DNA from 2 places in the Rossellomorea sp. GCM10028870 genome. Region 1 is predicted to be linked to the other one. Evidence: riboswitches for the same ligand, from Rfam matches in the RefSeq annotation. Region 1 holds a riboswitch; the other holds the start of a gene.
What was found. A riboswitch is a leader RNA that binds a small molecule or an ion and turns the genes downstream of it on or off. The one in region 1 is predicted to bind glycine.
Positions count from the first base shown of each region.

Region 1 (3,425 bases):
CCCTTGCCAGCTCACCCGTTCTCCGCATAACTGCAATTAGTTCCGAGTTTTCAACCATTTGAAAAGCAGGGCCGCTTTTCTTTTCCGTTACCTCTTTGCAGCCGATGATTCCCCACCGGACCTTTTTGTAGATCATAGTTAAGTTCCTCCTATTGGATTCGTTAGTATCCTTCATACCTGATTTTTCTGAATTTGACTACGATTGATGCATCAACCCTTGATATTTTTCCTTTTTTCTCTTCATCCCATATAAGATAAATAAAAGAATGAACCAAAGGGGAGTCAATAATAAGGCTGGACGAGTAGCCTCAGAAAACAGCATAATCACCAGGATCACAGCAAACATTGTGAGCACGACGTAATTCACAAAAGGTGTAAGTGGTGCTTTGAATGTTGATTTCAATTGTAATTGCGGACGTGTTTTCTTATACTTTATATGGCTGATCAGAATCACACCCCAGACCCATATGAAGCAAATCGCACTGATGGTTGTCACGATCCCAAAGGCTTGCTCTGGTAACAGTTTGCTTAACAGGGCTCCTGCGGATATGACCAGTGTGGAGATGAATAACCCATTACTTGGTACATGATTTTTATTCAGTTTTGCAAACTGAGACGGCCCTTGGTTATGATGGCTTAAATTATATAGAATCCGGCTCGTGGAGAACATGCCGCTGTTGCAGGCAGAAGCCGCTGATGTCAGCACCACAAAATTGATGATTCCGGCAGCCAGGGGAATTCCGATTAAGCTGAATGTTTTAACAAACGGACTTTCTGAAGCATTTAGACCCGTCCATGGGTTAATACATAAGAGCACAATCAGCGCGCCGACGTAGAAAAATAAAATCCTCAAAGGAATTTTATTGATGGCCGATGGGATATTTTTATGTGGATCAGATGTTTCTGCTGCCGATACGGCTACTAATTCCACACCGACATAGGCAAAGATGACCATTTGGAATGAAAGTAAAAACCCTGAAATTCCGTTCGGGAAAAAACTTCCATGTTCCCACAGATTCGTAACTGTAACCGCCCCTGCATCCGTCTTGAATCCCATCACCAGCAGCACAACACCGACACCGATCAACGCAAGAATCGTCATGACCTTGATTAAAGCAAACCAATACTCCAATTCCCCAAAGAGTTTCACCGTCAATAGGTTGAGCCCCAATAAAATGATTACGCAGATGAGTGCCGGTATCCACTGCGGGATATGGAACCAATAGTTCACGTATACACCAACAGCAATCACATCGGCCATGGCCGTCATGATCCAGCAGAACCAATAGGTCCAGCCCGTTACAAAGGACGCCCAGGCTCCAAGATACTCTTCCGCAATATCCGTTAACGACTGATAACCCGCATTGGACAACAGCAACTCTCCAAGCGCTCTCATCACAAAAAACAGGGCAATACCCACGATTAAATAAGCAAAGATGATCGAGGGACCTGCAAGCTGTATCGCTTTACCAGAACCTAAAAATAACCCCGTACCAATCGTACCGCCAATGGCAATCAGCTGAACATGGCGATTCGATAAATCCCTCTTTAATTTTCGTTGTTCCAACCTTAACTCCTCCTTACAGCCTTCCAATGTGATACATCGAGCAATAAATGAATACAAAAAAAGAGACTGGATGCGCTCCAATCTCATGGTCATAAGAATAACAAATACGATTTTGTATGCCAGCAACAATCATTACGGGCACACCAAAATAAATATCCGATACTCTTCTGTCCTTTTGCCTGAGATTATGAACCCTTCGGCGCCGCAAAAAACTCTCGCGGTCTCTCCAGAAGCTGCTCCTGCTATAGTATTATCCATAGCAATCATAGCTTTCTACGTAATTAAACTGTTTGGTTATTATTATTCTCTCGAATAGTTGATTATTCTAGTAGGAGTTAGGTGTTTTGTCAATAGGGAAGACATCCATTTCCTGTAGATGAATTTATTCGATGATTTTTTATTTATGGTACGGTTCACCCCGATTAATGCGAAACGCCCGATAAATCTGCTCCACCAGGATCAGTCGCATCAGCTGATGGGGAAAGGTCATTTTGGAAAACGAGAGGGTTTCATTTGATCTCTTGATTACATCATCACTCAAACCTAATGAACCACCAATGACAAACGCAACTTTGCTTTTCCCGTAAGTAGCAAGCTTGTCCAGATTATCGGCAAGTTCTTCCGATGAACGCATTTTCCCTTGGATGGCCAGGGCAATGACATGATGATCAGGAGAGATCTTAGCTAAGATCCGTTCGCCTTCTTTATTCTTCACTTGCTCTATTTCAGATTCACTCAATACTTCCGGGGCTTTTTCGTCGGCAAGCTCCACTATTTCTATCTTTGCATAAGCACCTAAGCGCTTTACATATTCACCTATTCCTTGCTTTAAATACTTCTCTTTTAATTTCCCGACCGTTACAATGGTGATATTCACTATCCACACTCGCTTTACAAACAATTTACAAACACGTTATCCACAGACTTTATCCACATATCCACAAATCCAATCCACATATCGTATGGGAATATTAGTTCGCCACTATATATATTGCGTTATTCCCACAATATTCACAGGTTGTGGATAACTTTTCATTTTCAGGAAGCTCTGTTAGTTGAGGGGCTACCTCATGTTCATCCACGACAATATCCATAGCTAATTCTACATGCTCTAAGCAGCAGTAAATCATGTTTTTTCCTCCTATACTTAACTCAAAATATACTCTATATACTTATCCACAATTATCATATCATGTAAAGAAAAAGCAGGAAAGGGCGCTTTGCCTTCCTGCTTTTCGCTTATCCACATTCTATAACCTGGATTCGTCAGTAAGTTTCATGGTTACTTCTTTCTTTTCACCGTTTCGATAGAACGTAACCTTCATCTGATCATTTACGTCTTTTTTGTTATATAGATGCTTTCTTAACTCAATGACATTTTCAATTTTCTCTCCGTCAAGCTCCGTAATCACATCGAGCTCTTGTAATCCGGCCTGGGCAGCTGGAGAATTGGGAACGGTTTGTCTAATCATAACACCATAGTTGATTTCTTTCGGAAGCTTCAATGTTTCCTGCTGGTGATAGGCAGAAATCTTATTCACATCCTCCAGTGTCACACCCATTGCAGGACGCTTGACCTCACCGTACTGCTCAAGATCTTCAATAATTGGCTGAGCATAGTTAATCGGGATGGCAAGTCCGATTCCTTCTACCGCACTCTGTGCAATTTTCATGGAGTTGATTCCGATCAGCTGGCCGGAAATATTGATTAACGCTCCACCACTGTTACCCGGGTTGATGGCTGCATCAGTTTGCAGAACCTCTGCATTCCAATCTTCCATCCCATCCTGGTTAATATCGACCGGAATCGTTCTCTCAACACCCGAAACAACCCCCTGTGTAACAGAACCTGAAAATT
Region 1 is NZ_JBHTGN010000005.1:52,404-55,828, reverse strand. Features, by position in the region: partial or broken gene ACFQWC_RS18725 (Gfo/Idh/MocA family protein) at 1-136, opposite strand, end outside; gene ACFQWC_RS18720 (amino acid permease) at 197-1,567, opposite strand; glycine riboswitch at 1,725-1,807, opposite strand; gene rlmH (23S rRNA (pseudouridine(1915)-N(3))-methyltransferase RlmH) at 1,965-2,444, opposite strand; gene ACFQWC_RS18710 (CxxH/CxxC protein) at 2,539-2,697, opposite strand; gene ACFQWC_RS18705 (S1C family serine protease) at 2,818-3,425, opposite strand, start outside.

Region 2 (3,425 bases), on a different contig from region 1:
TAAAATACTGCTTCACGTGAGCTGCATGCTTCTCTTTGAAGTGTCAATAGAGAGAAGGAGCTTGAATTAGCCCACTCATCATAGTCCCCCTTGAGCAAATCGATGCTGTTATATAAATCTCTTTCAGCTTCGTTAAAATCAATTAAAACTGTCTTAACGTGACGTTTCGTCCATTCTATACCCGTATCGCTCCGTCTATTACGAATCATCACTTTGTTAATGAGACTCTTTAAATGTTCATCCTCTTGAAGAGTACGGTCCCCTTTTTTATATCTGTCAGAAAACCCGGATTCATTTCCGAGATGTCCAGGCTTAAGGAGGGAAACTAGATGGAAAATCTCTTCAACACGATTTTGGATTGGTGTGGCCGTCAGCAATAAGCAGAATTTCTTCTTTAAGTTCTGGACAAATTCATAGTTTTTTGTTTTATGATTTTTTAGTTTGTGAGCTTCATCGATAATCACCAAATCATAGTCCTGTTCATACACCTTCTCTCGATGAGGGCTCCTCTTAGCCGTATCCATGGAAGAGACGACAATATCGCACTGATCCCATACGTAACTTTTTCGTTGCGGAACAGCCGGGATGAAAAACTTACTGTTCAATTCATAGGCCCATTGAGAGACCAGGGATGCAGGAACCAATATTAATACTTTCTTCACTAATCCCCTAATCATGTATTCTTTCAATATCAATCCGGCTTCGATGGTCTTGCCTAATCCGACCTCATCTGCAAGGATCGCTTTGCCGTTCATCGTTTCGACAACCTGCTTTGCTGCTTCAAGCTGATGGGGGAGTGGAGTGACATTTGCCAAATGTTTTGGAGCTTGCAGGCCTTCAAAGTTCGGAATTGCAAGATGATGTTCAAATTCGATGGCCAGCTTATAAAGCTCCCAATTTCCCCATGGGCCATCGTTATCAATTAAATTCTCGAGACCCTCGCCCCATTCTTCATCAAATAAAACCTCAACATTCATCTGAAAAACATCTCCTTAATTCTAATAAAAATGATTGCTCAATCCTCGTATTTAATGGTAGGATGAAAATAGATTTTCTAATGTTAAAAAAACTCGAAAATCCGAACATTCACATTTACAACATTTCTTCTGTATATTTCTAGTATGACCAAATGTTTCAAGGAATATTGGCGAATGATAACAAGGGGAGAGACTGTGCATACAGCGCCGAAGGAGCAAGCACTTTTAAGTGTGAATCTCTCAGGCAAAAAGACTCTTGTTGGACGCAACTCTGGAGAGTGTTTCCTTAACGGAAACCACCAAAGGGGAAAGCCGTTCTTCGGTAAACTTTCAGGTGCAAGGACAGAGAAAACTTCTTTATGAAAAGGGGTTTTTCTGTCCTTTTTTCATGGGATAAAACTTGGTTAAGGATTATGCATGTAAGGAAGATAAAGGGGGAAAAGTCATGTCAGAGTTAAAACAAACACCTTTATACGAAGTGTACAAAGAGTATGGAGGAAAGACCATCGACTTCGGTGGCTGGGCTTTACCAGTGCAATTCTCAAGTATTAAAGAAGAACATGAAGCGGTACGATCCCGGGCTGGACTATTCGACGTTTCTCATATGGGAGAAATTGAAGTGAAGGGTGAAGGGGCTCTTGACTACTTACAAAAAATGATGACAAACGATGTCTCCAAAGTAAAAGACGGAGGGGCTCAGTATACGGCTATGTGCTACGAAAACGGTGGGACGGTCGATGACTTATTAGTTTATAAAATAAAAGATAATGATTATTTGCTCGTTGTCAATGCAGCAAATATAGATAAAGATTTTCAGTGGTTGAAAGAACATGAAGTAGATGGCGTAGAAATCAATAACATCTCTGAACATATGGCGCAATTGGCACTTCAAGGTCCACTTGCCGAACAAGTTTTACAATTACTTACAAACGAACATTCACTAAGCGATATCGGATTTTTTAAATTCCAAACCGAAGTGAATATTGATGATAGACTTGCACTTGTTTCACGTACCGGTTACACAGGGGAAGACGGATTTGAGATCTACTGTGATGCTGGTGATGCGGCTGCGATCTGGAAAGCTATCCTGGAAGCAGGAAAGGACCATGGGGTGCTACCATGCGGACTAGGTGCACGTGATACATTGCGTTTTGAAGCCAATCTTGCACTTTACGGACAAGAATTATCTCAATCCATCACGCCGATCGAAGCGGGGATCGGATTCGCCGTAAAGGTGAATAAAGAGGTTCCATTTATCGGTCAGGAAGTGCTGAAACAGCAAAAGGAAGAAGGGGCTTCAAGAAAAATCGTCGGGATTGAAATGATCGATCGCGGAATTCCCCGTCATGGCTATAAAGTATATTCCGGTGAAGAAGAAATAGGGGAAGTCACAACCGGTACGCAATCACCGACATTAAAGAAAAATGTAGGATTAGCATTACTTGATAAAGAGTTTACTTCTTTAGATACAGAAGTACTGGTTGAAATCAGAGGGAAAAAGTTAAAAGCCAAAGTGGTATCGACACCATTCTATAAAAGACCAAAGAAATAGGGGAGGAATGACGGTCATGAAGCATCGTTATTTACCGATGACAGAGCAAGATCAAAGGGAAATGTTAGACAGCATAGGAGTAGACAGCGTTAACGATCTATTTGAAGATATTCCTGAGAAGGTTCGTTTCAAAGGGGATTACAAAATCAAAGAAGCGAAGTCAGAAACAGAATTGGTAAAAGAACTGACCAAATTGGCAGCGAAGAATGCTGACTTGAAAAGTCACACGTCCTTTTTAGGGGCAGGAGTATACGACCACTACATGCCGATCATCGTGGATCATGTATTATCACGTTCAGAGTTCTATACTGCCTATACTCCTTACCAGCCGGAAATCTCACAAGGGGAACTTCAAGCTATCTTTGAATTTCAAACGATGATTTGTGAGCTGACTGGCATGGATGTAGCCAATTCTTCCATGTACGATGGAGGAACGGCACTAGCAGAAGCAGCTATGCTGAGCGCAGGTCAGACCCGCCGTAAAAAGGTATTGGTTTCAAGTACCGTACATCCGGAATCACGTGATGTTTTACGATCTTATGCAAAAGGTCAATATATCGAAGTGGTGGAAATCCCGCACAATAATGGTGTAACGGACGTGGAAGAACTTAAGAAATTAATGAGCAATGAAATTGCAGCGGTAATCGTTCAATATCCTAACTTCTTCGGCCGGGTGGAAGAACTAAAAGCGATCGAAGAAGTGACTCATGCTGAAAAAGCGATGTTCGTGGTTTCCTCAAACCCACTTGCACTAGGTGCACTTACACCTCCTGGACAATTAGGTGCAGATATCGTCATTGGTGATGCACAGCCATTTGGCATTCCAAGTGCCTTTGGTGGACCTCACTGTGGATACTTTGCCGTGAACAAGAAGCTTATGCGTAAAGTACCGGGCC
Region 2 is NZ_JBHTGN010000001.1:505,057-508,481, forward strand. Features, by position in the region: gene ACFQWC_RS02590 (DEAD/DEAH box helicase) at 1-977, opposite strand, end outside; glycine riboswitch at 1,152-1,243, shown strand; glycine riboswitch at 1,247-1,325, shown strand; gene gcvT (glycine cleavage system aminomethyltransferase GcvT) at 1,423-2,529, shown strand; gene gcvPA (aminomethyl-transferring glycine dehydrogenase subunit GcvPA) at 2,546-3,425, shown strand, end outside.
Region 2: another riboswitch for glycine. It lies ahead of gcvT (glycine cleavage system aminomethyltransferase GcvT); the one in region 1 lies ahead of ACFQWC_RS18720 (amino acid permease).